Colwellia sp. M166: one gene and its partner. The protein of the gene in region 1 binds, or shares a complex with, the protein of each later gene. Links are inferred from orthologs where the notes say so. Each region holds a gene or a part of one and is shown in the gene's direction. Other genes may lie near its edges. The genes, in order: xseA and xseB.

The links.
Region 2: the proteins of xseA (region 1) and xseB are in contact, whole or in part, in a cryo-EM structure (PDB 8TXR), measured with the Escherichia coli proteins. The link is inferred for Colwellia sp. M166 from one-to-one orthologs.

Annotation. Positions count from the first base shown.
Region 1 is NZ_CP040755.1:3,583,737-3,588,712, reverse strand. What follows is about bases 1-2,891. They hold xseA (exodeoxyribonuclease VII large subunit), read left to right. Parts: upstream 1-716; coding sequence 717-2,066; downstream 2,067-2,891. Other genes in these bases: FGD67_RS16220 (PilZ domain-containing protein), read right to left, coding at 2,050-2,733; guaB (IMP dehydrogenase), read right to left, coding at 1-526. Outside these bases: FGD67_RS16215 (IS982 family transposase), read left to right, coding at 3,016-3,900; ribosome biogenesis GTPase Der, read right to left, coding at 3,917-4,976. UniProt on the Escherichia coli protein: Bidirectionally degrades single-stranded DNA into large acid-insoluble oligonucleotides, which are then degraded further into small acid-soluble oligonucleotides.
Region 2 is NZ_CP040755.1:1,875,096-1,884,047, forward strand. Bases 950-3,737 are described here. They hold xseB (exodeoxyribonuclease VII small subunit), read left to right. Parts: upstream 950-2,110; coding sequence 2,111-2,365; downstream 2,366-3,737. Other genes in these bases: FGD67_RS08495 (flagellar motor protein MotB), read right to left, coding at 950-1,099; pomA (flagellar motor protein PomA), read right to left, coding at 1,112-1,876; ispA ((2E,6E)-farnesyl diphosphate synthase), read left to right, coding at 2,358-3,248; dxs (1-deoxy-D-xylulose-5-phosphate synthase), read left to right, coding at 3,272-3,737. Also shown: more of FGD67_RS08495, read right to left, coding at 161-949; more of dxs, read left to right, coding at 3,738-5,158; ribBA (bifunctional 3,4-dihydroxy-2-butanone-4-phosphate synthase/GTP cyclohydrolase II), read right to left, coding at 5,312-6,421; FGD67_RS08525 (riboflavin synthase), read right to left, coding at 6,432-7,091; bifunctional diaminohydroxyphosphoribosylaminopyrimidine deaminase/5-amino-6-(5-phosphoribosylamino)uracil reductase RibD, read right to left, coding at 7,156-8,283; transcriptional regulator NrdR, read right to left, coding at 8,322-8,777. UniProt on the Escherichia coli protein: Bidirectionally degrades single-stranded DNA into large acid-insoluble oligonucleotides, which are then degraded further into small acid-soluble oligonucleotides.

The DNA of each region.
Region 1 (4,976 bases):
GCATCAAGCCTAAAATCTCAGCACGTGATGCGCCTTCTTTAACGGTAACTAATTTATCTTTTTTGGTCATTAAGGCCGAAACAGGTTTAGTTAAATCGGTTTCAAAGCGTAAATCACGACCGGTAATAATACCGACGAGCTTATTTCCTTCATCAACAACAGGAAAACCAGAAAAACCCAGTTCATCCGCTAAGCGCATGGTATCTAAAATACTTGCACTCGGGTTGACGGTTACGGGGTCGGAAACAATACCACTTTCAAATTTCTTAACTTTAGAAACATTTTTGGCTTGTTCAGCAATAGTCATGTTTTTATGAATAAAACCTAAACCGCCCTCTTGCGCTAAAGTAATGGCTAAACGTGCTTCTGTTACTGTGTCCATCGACGCAGAAATCATAGGAACATTTAAATTGATCTTTCGAGTTAATTTTGTTTTTAAGTCGGCAGTATGAGGCAGTACCGTAGAATGGGCTGGTACTAGTAAAACATCGTCAAAGGTTAACGCTTCTTGGGCAATTCTTAACATCGCAACATCTCTCTAAAATGAGTGGTTAGGGAGGAAATATTGCGGCAGAATTTTAACCGCTTTCCCTGCGAAGGTAAACTTATAAATGCAATAAAACGAAAATAAACTGTCGATGATCACCGAAACAAATATATAATAGCGCGTAACTATTCCATTATTACGCCTTAACAATAAAAAAAGTAACACATTTATGGCTCAACAGCATATTCTACAAGTAAGTGAACTAACGAAAAAAGTACGTTTTATCTTAGAAAGTGAGTTAAATACCGTCTGGTTATGTGGCGAAATATCTAATTTTATTGCTGCCAGCTCCGGACATTGGTATTTATCACTAAAAGATCAAAAGTCACAAGTTCGCTGTGCGATGTTTAAAGGTAATAATCGCCGCGTTAGAATAGCCCCACAAAATGGCCAACAAGTATTAGTACGCGCTAAAGTATCACTTTATGAACCACGAGGTGACTTTCAGCTCATTATTGAGCAAATGGAACCTGCTGGTGAAGGACTATTACGTCAGCAGTATCAATTATTAAAAGATAAACTGCATGGAGAAGGCTTATTTGAATTACATCATAAGCAGGCAATTCCTAAGCTCATTCAAACCGTAGGTATTGTAACTTCTCCTACCGGTGCTGCGGTAAAAGACATCATCACAGTACTAAAAAGAAGAAACCCATTATTAAAAGTCATTATCTACCCAGCATTGGTACAAGGTGAACAAGCTAAATACGATATAGCTCAGGCCATTACTATCGCCAACCAACGCAATGAAGTTGATGTGCTATTAGTCGGGCGTGGCGGTGGTTCGCTAGAAGATTTATGGGCTTTTAATGAAGAGATGGTTGCTCGTGCTATTTTCCAGTCGACAATACCAACCATTAGTGCCGTAGGCCATGAGATTGATACGACACTATCTGATTATGTCGCCGATTTAAGAGCCCCTACCCCCTCAGCCGCCGCAGAAATAGTTTCTGCTGATATCGATGAGCGTATTAATAAAGTAGTTGAATTACTCAAGCGCGGACAGTTTGCTCTAAAACAGCAATTAAAACGCTCAAGTCACCTATCAAATACCTTAGGTCATAGATTAAGCCAAGTACATCCTGAACAACAGTTACAAAATAAACAACAAAAATCTGATCAGCTGACCATGCGCTTACAAAGCTTAATTTCTCGAGGGTTTAATCAGCTTAAACAAAAGCCTAAATATCTTGAACAGCGACTTCTCAATGCCGCACCAACACAGACAATAAAGCAGCATCAACAGCAACTGACTCAGCTTAAGAGTCAGCTTATCGGCGCGCAACAACGATTATTAATCGCCAAACAAGAAAGCTTCTCTCATCAATGCGAACAACTACATATCGTCAGCCCACTAGCCACTATCGCCCGAGGCTATAGCATTGCACGTGATGAACAGCAAAAACTAATCAAAAGTATTAAAGATATTAGTGTCGAAGATAATATAAAACTAGAAGTTTCAGACGGAATAATAGCCGCTCGTATTATCGCAATCGAGAAAATTAATGCGGTGAAATAACCGCTTGTTGTAAGAGCTTGGTAACTTCTAATTTACTTGAGTCATCAAATTTAACCCCTAACATAATGCCATCACTTTGCACTTTGCTGTTACAGATTTCAGCTTCTAGCTTAAGGTTTTTCAAGCCTTGGAAGTCTTCAATGATAATTTCTATCGGTTTGTCATCGCTCAAGGTTAATTTTTCGCCATTATTAATCATAAGCTGGCAACCTGTAACTGAAATATCTGATATCACTGAGCCCCAGTATTCATCTTTAACTTTAACTTTTGCTTTAATGTAAGTTTCAATTCGTACGGAAGAGCGTAAGTTTTGTAAACTAACCTCGCGCGGAAATTCCAGCACAATAATACGTGAAGGTATTTGAATGGTTTGTTTAATGTTAGAAACAAAAGCGACGACGGCACCTTCATGACCTTCAATAAGTCCGCGGACAGTTACGCCCATGCCCTGAGCAATGTATTGGGAAAAATTACCTAATTTTGAACTATCAGGATATTGTACTAAAACGTAATTTTTTGGCATATAACCAATAAAAAATGAACGGAACTTACCCCGCTGACCAGCAGGTGTAGACATATCCAACGTCACTGTAGCTCCTGGCTGTAATAAAGCTAAATTGCGATTTAATCGCCCTATTATTTCCATTTTTACCGGGGTATCAGACATGATTTTCCAAAATATTTAGCCTAAAATAATCAAAAAAATATAAATTTATTAGCAATTTTACAGTAGCGGAATACTGGCCTGAAAGCAATATCCTTTGTTGGCTATGTCGCTATAATTGCCTATAAAAAAAGCTGATTTTATCAATCAGCTTTTCATTAGTAGCATGGTATTTTACTTAACTAACCTCAGCTCGGGATAAGAATTAATTAAATTGAACTAAGTGCCCGTTCCACGATCCGATCTTTCGACCAAGAAAAAACAGAAAGATAATAAGGAACGGGCATGAATAAACTAGTTGAAATATTCTGTGATGTCGATGATTTTTGTCGCGTATTTATCCCACAATGGGAGAAACAATTAATTGCTGATGGAAGTATCAAGCGAAATCGTCCATGCCGTATGGCTATGAGTGAGATAATCACTATATTAATTGCTTTTCATACATCAAATCATCGCGACTTTAAAAATTATTATAAAGGTTATATTGCTAAGTTTTATCGTTCACATTTCCCTAGCTTATTGAGCTACACTCGATTTTTAGAAGTGATGCCTAAAGCGGTCGTTCCACTTTCTAGCTACTTTTCAATACTTAAAGGTGAGTCTACAGGTATTGAGTTTATTGACTCTACAAGCATAAAAGTATGCCATAACTTAAGAATTCCTAGACATAAAACATTTGACGGTATAGCCGAACGGGGCAAAGGAACAATGGGTTGGTTTTATGGGTTCAAACTACATTTAGTCACTAACTTTAGAGGTGAAATAGTTGAGGCTAAATTAACTACTGGCAATGTTCACGACACAAAGCCCGTATTAGCCTTAGCTAAAAACTTAAAAGGGAAGTTATATGCAGATAAAGGCTATATAAGCAAAAAATTAACAGTTGGTTTGAAGGAAAAAGGAGTTGATTTGATAACAACCGTGCGCCGTAATATGAAAGCCAAAGCTATGTCGTTATGGGATAGAGCAATGTTATCTAGACGGTTTATTATTGAAACGATAAATGATCAATTGAAGAATATATCTCAAATAGAGCATTCGCGTCATCGTAGCCCTAATAGTTTTATGTTGAATTTACTGGCAGGTTTAGTGGCTTATTGCCTTAAAGAAAATAAGCCAACCCTTAATATTAGTGACGTAGAGAAGAATGCTATGGTTAGGGCTTAACCCGATCTGAGGTTAACTAGTCTTTCTTATAACCTTGTGTTGCCCGCGCCATTTTCTTTTGCTCGGTATAGGTCAACTTTTTCTTACCAGCAAATGGATTAGAGGTTTCTCTAAACTCAATTCTGATTGGTGTGCCCATAATTTTTAATGATTTACGGTAGTAGTTCATCAAATAGCGCTTGTAAGAAATCGGTAAGTTCTTCGCTAAATTACCATGGATAACAATAATTGGCGGGTTATAACCACCGGCATGAGCATATTTTAATTTAATACGGCGACCTTGATGCATTGGTGGCTGATGATCAAACACCGCCATATCTAGAATCTTAGTTACCATAGAAGTAGAAATACGTTTCGTCGCTGAAACAAATGCTTCTTCGACTGACTCATATAAATGACCAACACCTGTACCATGTAGCGCTGAAATAAAATGAATACGGGCAAAATCAATAAAGCCTAAACGACGGTCTAACTCAGATTTAATACGATCTTTAACATGATCATCTAAACCATCCCATTTATTTACCGCTAACACTAAAGAGCGTCCGGCTTCTAAAATAAAGCCAAGCAAACTTAAGTCTTGATCGCTAATGCCTTCTTGGGCATCAATAATCAGTAAACAAACATTGGCATCTTCTATCGCACGTAAGGTTTTAATCACTGAAAACTTTTCAACAATATCAGTGACATTTTTACGGCGACGAATACCTGCGGTGTCAATCAGTGTATATGGTCGACCATTGTGTTCCATTGGGATATAAACACTATCTCGCGTGGTACCGGGCATATCAAATACCACAACTCGGTCTTCACCCAAAATGCGATTAGTTAGCGTTGATTTACCAACATTAGGCTTACCAATAATAGCCAGTTTAATGGTGTCGGTTTCTTCTGGCGCTTCATCGATATTTTTCTGATCTAATGCTTCATTATTAATGTTTTCGTCATACTCACCATCAAACTCATCATTTTCTTGTGCTTGTGGTCTGCCCAGCTCTTCAATATGAGGCGTTAATGCCAGCGTTAATAGTTGGGTAACACCACGACCGTGTGCAGCCGCAATCTGGTGTACTGCA
Region 2 (8,952 bases), 1.7 Mb from region 1 along the record:
GAATTGAGAAAAAATTTAATCAAATTGGTATAAGACTATATACCCATGACACTGCTAGATTCAGCTGAAGTTCGCATCTTGAGGTAGTATGGCTATAAAAATAAAAAAGGAGTACAGCGTTTGTACCCCTTAAAGGTTAATTAATAATCAGCAACATTTATTATTGGCTAATTGAAATAGGAGCCGTTTCCTTCGCTTTACCTTGGTTAATAGCAATTTCTACACGACGGTTTCGACGACGATTAAATCTATTCGTATTCGGCACTAAGGGTCGAGTATCCGCATGTCCTACAACCAATAAACGAGATTGATCAAAGCCAGGTACTTTGATAATTTCATGGGCAATTGCCACCGCACGTTTACTGGATAAATCCCAATTAGAAGTGAACAATTCTGAATTTATACCTTGATTATCAGTATTACCCGATATCATTATTTCACCTGGCACTGTGTTCAAGAGTAAACCTATTTCACGCATGATCGGCTTAAACTGCGGTTGTAAAAAGGCCGAACCAGAAGGAAAGGAACCATTTTCACGAATACGAATGATAACTTGCTGCCCTAAAGACTCTAACTCAATAGCACCATCTTGAATTTGCTGCTCCATTTGTTCAGCAATTTTCTTTACTAACTCATTAACTTGTTCTTGTGAGGCTTGCTCTAAGTCATCTTTCGCTTTTTGCATGGCTTGTGCTGACATTTCATCAGCAGTACTTTGTGATTGTCCGCCACGTTCAGTACCACGTTGCTCTTGACGACCACCCGCAGAGGTTTCATCACCGGCTTGAAATTCCAACATTTGCTGGGTCATTTCCATGGTTTGCTGTTGAATAACTTCAATCGGTGTTGGCTCAGGTTTACCTGGACGAAACTCCTGAGCAATAATACTGGTACCTTTGGGAATATCTTTAACTTCAATTTTATTCTGTACACCAAAAGCAAATTTCATTGAACCCGCAATTTGCTTGAACTTTAAGACATCCATTTCAGAAAATGATAAAAGCAAGACGAAAAAACACATCAATAGCGACATTAAGTCGGCGAATGTTCCCATCCATGCCGGTAGCCCTGGAGGTGGACACTTACATTTATCTGCCATAATTAACTCCCGCTATTCTTCGGTGGTATCCACAGCTCGCTTACCTTCAGCAAGATAGTTCTTCAACAAGCCCTCAATTACCCGCGGATTTTGCCCATCCTGAATTCCTAATACGGCATCAAGCACTAACTCTTGATTCAGTTTCTCTTCTGCCATGCGTAATTTTAATTTATTGGCGATGGGAATGGCAATAACGTTGGCTAAAAAGGCACCATATAATGTGGTTAGTAGTGCCACCGCCATAGCTGGACCAATGGCCTTGGGATCATCCATATTTGATAACATCGCCACTAGACCAATCAGAGTACCAATCATCCCCATAGCTGGAGCAACATCGGCTAATGCCATCATCATGTTAGAACCTGACTCATGACGCTCTGTTGTCAGATCAATATCCTTCTGCATGGTAGCTCGCACAACATCGGCATCATGGCCATCAACTAGCATATCAACACCCTTTTGCATAAAAGCATTAGATATTTCAGCCTCTTCTAGCGCTAAAAAACCGCCTTTACGTGCAGCGTCAGCCATTTCAACTGCTCTCTCGATTAACTCTTCAGGTCTCTCCAATTTAAACATGAAAGATTTAGCGACAATTTTCCCAATACCGAAAAACTGACCTAAATTGTAATTTGCTAAAACAACAAAGATTGAGCCGCCAAATACAATGATCACTGATTGCACATCGGCAAACATGCTAATGTCACCAGCGAGTAACATTGCCATAATCAGTAAACTTATAGCCCCGACTATGCCTATTAACGTTGCTAAATCCACAAATGCCTCCGGTAAATTTTCTTGAATATATCCGCTGTGTTGATAATACCTGATGAATTGATGTTTCGCGAATACTAATATTTTTCGTATTACGACTATTATCGCTCTTATTGTCAATAACTTAAGAAGATAATGTCAATATTTTACTCTTCAGCTTAAATTCATCATTAATTGACCCAGCGCGCCAGCTAAGGTAAGTTTGCGCCTAGAGTTCATATCACGCTAAAAAAGTCCATGGCCAGAAAAAAAATTGAAAATTTAAGCTTTGAAGAATCATTAGATGAATTAGACACCATAGTGCAAAATTTAGAGCAAGGCGATCTTGCTCTTGAAGAGTCAATGGCTTTATTTGAGCGCGGTTTGCACCTAAGTCAACATAATCAAGAAAAGCTAAAAAGTGCTGAGCAGCAAATTAATATTTTGCTAGAAAAAAATGGCCAAAGCCAATTATCACCATTCAATACTGACGAGACTATCAGCAGTGACTAAACTTAAAAACCTTGATAATGTGCAAGCGCGTATTGACACTTATTTAACTGCTAAACTTGACAGCTTAGCGCGCAATGATGAAAAACTATTGGCTGCTATGCGTTATGGTTTACTCATTGGTGGTAAGCGTATGCGTCCCTACTTAGCCTATATTACCGGCGAAGCTTTAGCTGCTGAGCAACATGACATTGACGGTGTTGCCGCAGCAATTGAGTGCATTCATGCCTATTCCTTATTGCACGATGACCTACCGGCAATGGATGACGATGACTTACGTCGTGGTCAACCGACTTGTCACAAAGCCTTTGATGAAGCGACCGCTATTCTCGCTGGTGATAGTTTACAAACCTTAGCTTTTGATATTATTGCCAATCATGATTTCTCTGAAGCTGTTACTAGTAAACGTATTATTTTATTACGTTACTTAGTCAATGCCGCAGGTTATCAAGGTATGTGTGGCGGTCAAGCGTTAGATTTAGCTGGCACAGATAAAAGCATTACACTTGCAGAATTAGAGCACTTACATTCTTTAAAAACCGGCGCTTTACTTGAGGCATCGGTTATGATGGCTGCTGAATGCAGTCAACAAGCGACAGAAAATGATAAAAAACAATTAGTACAATATGCTAAATTAATTGGTTTAGCTTACCAAGTGCGAGATGATATTATCGATATCACATCAACGGAAGAAGAGTTAGGCAAACCAACAGGCTCTGACCTTGCTGCTAACAAAAGTACCTACCCTGCACTGTTGGGTTTATCTGGCGCACAAGAGAAAGCAGAAAACTTATATCAACAAGCGCTTCAAGCTTTAAGCACTTTGCCTTACAATACCCAGAGCTTGTCCGATTTTGCGACTTTCATTGTTAGTCGCAAACATTAATATAAAAAATTTAATTGAATAATATGACTATAAACCTAACTGAATATCCTTTACTGGCCAATATTGACAGGCCTGAAGATTTGCGAAAAATAAATAAAAATAAATTAACGCAAGCCAGTGAAGAATTAAGGCGTTACCTCTTAAACTCAGTCAGTAAAAGTAGTGGCCACTTTGCTTCAGGGCTAGGCACTATTGAGCTAACGGTTGCCTTACATTATGTTTATAACACACCATTTGATCACTTAATTTGGGATGTAGGCCATCAAGCCTATCCACATAAAATATTGACTGGTCGTCGCGATCAACTGCACACTATTCGTCAAAAAGATGGTTTACACCCTTTCCCATGGCGCGAAGAAAGCGAATATGACGTGCTGAGTGTCGGACATTCAAGCACTTCAATTTCTGCTGCTTTAGGTTTGGCGGTTGCTGCAGAGCAAGAAGCGAAAAACCGTAAAGTGGTTGCCGTTATTGGTGATGGTGCTATGACTGCGGGTATGGCATTTGAAGCATTAAATCATGCCGGTGATATCAATAAAGATATGCTCGTCATATTAAATGATAATGAAATGTCGATTTCAGAAAATGTTGGCGCTTTAAATAATCATTTAGCAAAACTACTTTCAGGCAGCATATATACCGGCATTCGTGAAGGTAGTAAGCGGATACTTAAAAACATTCCTCCTATTAAAGAACTTGCTAGTCGCGCTGAAGAGCACTTAAAAGGCATGGTAGTGCCAAGTACTTTCTTCGAAGAATTGGGCTTTAATTATATTGGCCCTATTGATGGTCATGATGTTAACGGTTTAGTAAATACTATTTCCAATATGCGCAACCTAAAAGGCCCTCAGTTATTACATATTGCCACTAAAAAAGGTAAAGGTTATCAACAGGCTGAGCAAGATCCAATCAAGTATCATGCTGTACCTAAGTTTGATCACACAGAAACAACATTACCTAAAAGTGCACCAAGCTTGCCAAGCTATTCAGCCATATTCGGCGATTGGCTCTGCAAAACAGCCGAGCAAGACAGTAAACTAGCCGCGATCACTCCAGCCATGCGAGAAGGCTCTGGTATGGTGCAATTTAGCCAGCGCTTTCCAGAACAATATTTTGATGTCGCTATTGCCGAACAACATGCGGTAACCTTTGCTGCCGGTTTAGCTATTGGTGGACGCAAGCCTGTTGTCGCTATTTACTCAAGCTTTTTACAGCGTGGCTATGACCAATTTATTCATGATGTTGCTATTCAAAACTTACCGGTTTTGTTTGCTATTGATCGCGCCGGTATTGTTGGTGCTGATGGCCCTACACATCAAGGTTCATTTGATTTAAGCTTTATGCGTTGCATACCTAACTTAACGATTATGGCGCCATCTGATGAGCGTGAATGCCAATTAATGCTCAACACGGGCTATCAATTAACTACCCCAGCTGCTGTACGTTACCCACGCGGCTGTGGCAATGGTGCTGAATTACCTACACTCAATGAAACTATTGAGCTTGGTAAAGCTAATACCATACGTGCAATAGATGACAGCACTACAACCACTAAAGTGGCGATACTTAACTTTGGTACAACACTGAGCCAAGCGAAAATAGCCGCAGAAGATATTAATGCCACGTTAGTTGATATGCGTTTCGTTAAACCGTTAGACCAAGATATCATCAAAACATTATGTGCTAACCACGACTGTATCGTCACCGTTGAAGATAATGCCATTGCCGGTGGTGCAGGCTCGGGTGTTAATGAGTTTATTTTAAGCCAAGGTATAGCGAAAAAGATCCTCAATATAGGACTACCTGATAGTTTTATTAAGCACGGCACACAGGCTGAAATTCACCAAGAGCTTGGTTTGGATAGTGAAGGTATACTTGAGAAGATAAAGCAGTTTACCGCTTTAAATTAAACCTTTAAAACATATTCAAAGATAATAAAAAAGCTATTTGAATTTAATCAAATAGCTTTTTTATTGAGCTGCTAAAAGTTATTCTAGTGATAAGTAATTACAACGCACTCAATTGAATAACAAGTACGTTGATTTCGCTTAACAAAACCGTTTTTAATCAGCAATATACTCAACCACTTCTAGACCAAAGCCTGAAAGTGAATGATATTTAGTCTGTGAGCTTAATAAACGCATTTTACTGACTCCTAGATTAGCTAAAATTTGTGAGCCAACACCAACGTTGCGAGAGCCAACATGACGTTTAACTTCTTTAACAGCTCCACCGGCGTCTAATTTTGCATATTTTTGTACTTGCGCAATAAGCTCCATAGGTGACTCATGTTTGCCTAATAGGACTAACACACCGCCTTCTTTGGCAATTTTTTCTAACGCATCAGCCATTGGCCATTTAGCGACACTTTCGCGTTGACTAAATAATAAATCTCTAAAGGTGTTTTCTAAGTGTACACGCACTAAAGTGGGCTCTTCTGGATTAATTTCACCTTTCGTTAAGGCAAAATGTGCTTGGCCGTCAATAGTGTCTTTAAATACCGTAAGATCAAAATCACCAAACGCGGTTGGTAGCTTACATTGAGAAACACGTTCAATGGTGGTTTCGTTAGCATTACGGTATTCAATTAAATCGGCAATAGTGCCCATTTTAACGCCGTGTTTTTCAGCAATAACTTCAAGATCAGGACGACGCGCCATGGTGCCGTCTTCATTGAGTATTTCAACAATAACAGCGGCCGCTTCAAGACCAGCTAAACGTGCTAAATCAACACTTGCTTCAGTATGGCCAGCACGATTTAAAACACCACCATCTTTAGCAATCAGCGGGAAAATATGGCCTGGTTGTACGATCGAGTTATGATCAGCATCCTTGCCGACTGCCGCTAATACGGTTGTCGCTCGATCAGCAGCAGAAATACCTGTGGTAACACCTTCAGCAGCTTCAATAGAAACCGTAAAGTTAGTGGTAAATTGTGCGTCATTTTTATCAACCATCAAAGGTAATTTTAACAATTCACAGCGTTCTGCTGACATTGGCATACAAATAAGGCCACGGCCATGAGTTGCCATAAAGTTAATCGCTTCTGGCGTAACTTTTTCTGCTGCCATAATGAAGTCACCTTCATTTTCGCGATCTTCGTCATCCATTAGGATGACCATTTTACCTTGAGCTATATCGTCGATAATCTCTTGTGGCGTGTTTAAATTCATGACAACCTCTTTATTTAATAAAACCACTGCGCGCTAATAACGCGTGTGTAACACCTGAAGCTTCTGGCTTGTCAGCTGTTTGCTTGGTAAGTAATCTTTCAATGTATCGGGCGATTAAATCAACTTCTAGGTTAACTTTAGTGCCCACTTGATATTGATTGATAATAGTTTGTTGTGTGGTATGTGGCACAATCGTTAAACGAAACTTATCTGCTGTTAAGCTGTTAACGGTTAAGCTTGTACCATCAATAGTAATTGAACCTTTTTCGGCAATATAGGCGGCTAGTTCTGTTGGCATAGTCAGCCAGTAATCAATACTATTACCTTGATGCTCAATGCTGGTAATTTCACTCACCGAATCAACATGCCCTGAAACCATATGGCCGCCAAAACGCGTGGTTGGTAGCATGGCTTTTTCAAGATTAACGCTATCACCTATTTGATAATAAGCTAAAGCTGTGCGTGCTAATGTTTCACTCGAAACATCAGCGCTAAAGCTAGCACTGTCTATCGCAACAACCGTTAAGCAAATGCCATTAGTGGCAATTGAGTCGCCTAATTTAACATCTGACAAGTCTAATGTTGCAGTATCAATAGTAACGCGTGCGCCACCACCGGAGGTATTAATTGCTCTCAAACGCCCTACGGCTTCTATGATCCCTGTAAACATTGTTTATCTCGTCACTTATTTATCTGTTTATACTGAAAAGAATACTCTTGTCAGCCTATCGATATTAACGACTAAATTTTGCCGTTAATCTAATATCTTTGCCTATCATGCGAATATCGGTAACATCAAGATTTTTCGCTGCTGATAACTGCTTAACGTCGGGCATATTAACTAAGCTTTTTCCGTCAGCGCCCATAAGTTTAGGCGCTTGGTAAAGTACTAATTCGTCAACTAAATTTTCGCTAATAAATGCGCCAGCTAACTGAGCACCTGACTCAATTAAAATATCGTTCAAACCTTGTTTAGCTAAATAAGCCAATAATGCACGAAGATCAATATGATCACTATTTTTCGCCTTAACCATAGGCACTTGTTCTACGAAATGAGGCCAAGTTAGGTCATTTTCAATAGTATGTCGAATTAATAATATTTTACTCTCGCTTTGGAAGATAGCGAGATCAGGTGTTAAGCGGTTTTTGCCATCAATAATAATACGCACAGGTTGTCTAACATCGGCTTGTGCATAGCTATTTTTTAACTCACCTAAGTCATGCCAACGTACAGTCATCTTGGCAGCATCAAAAATGACCGAATCGGCGCCACAAACAACCGCACAACTTTGCGCTCTTAGGCGTTGCACATCAGTGCGCGCTTCACTCGAGGTTATCCATTGACTTTCACCGCTGGCCATTGCGGTTTTACCATCAAGGCTTGCGGCAAGCTTAACGCGAACATAAGGCAGTTTAGTGGTCATTAATTGAATAAAGCCCGGATTTAAAGCCCGGGCATCTTGCTCAAGTAGCCCAAATTGTGTCGTTATACCTGCAGCATTTAAAAGTTCAAGGCCGCGGCCCGATACTTTCGGATTAGGATCCACCATAGCGGCAATAACATGGCCTACTTGCGCTTTAATTAACGCTTCTGCACACGGTGGTGTTAAACCATAATGACTACAAGGCTCTAATGTAACATAGGCAGTAGCGCCCTTCGCCTTGTTGCCCGCTTGTTTTAACGCATGAACTTCAGCATGCCCCTGCCCAGCTTTTTGATGATAACCTTCGCCGACAATTTCATCATTGAGCACGATCACGCAACCAACCCGTGGGTTAGGCGAAGTGGTAAAGTGGCCACGCTTTGCCAAATTAATGGCACCTTGCATAAACTTATAATCTGCTAAAGAAAAATCACTCATTATTGCACTCGAGGTTAAGCCTAATTATGTTTAACTCGTTAGTCATCATCGCCTAAACGGGCAATTTCTTCACCAAATTCTTTGATATCTTCAAACGAACGATAAACTGAAGCAAAACGAATATAAGCAACTTTATCTAAGCTTTTTAGTTGCTTCATAATAATAGTTCCCAACATTTCACTCGATACTTCCCGCTCACCAGTAGCTCGTAGTTGCGATTTAAGTTTATTAATCGACAATTCCATTTCTTCGGTGCTAACCGGTCTTTTTTCTAAGGCTCGTAATAAGCCACTGCGCATTTTATCTTCGTTGAAAGGTTCACGAGAACCATCACGTTTTATAATGCGCGGCATCACTAACTCAGCACTTTCAAAGGTAGTATACCTTTCATGGCACGCTAAACATTCGCGACGACGGCGGACTTGATGACCATCAGAAACTAAACGAGAGTCGATAACTTTAGTATCGGTGGCTGAACAAAAAGGGCAATACATGGATTAGTTCCACAGTCGTGAGAATTTAATCTCGCTATTTTAATTGAAAATCATTCATTAAGCTAAAAATCTTGCCATTAAAGCGAATTTATACCAAGTTTATTAAGTTTGTTCCCACTCAGAAACTTAGTAAAATTGGTATTAAACCGTTAAATAAAAAATGGCCACTACTGTG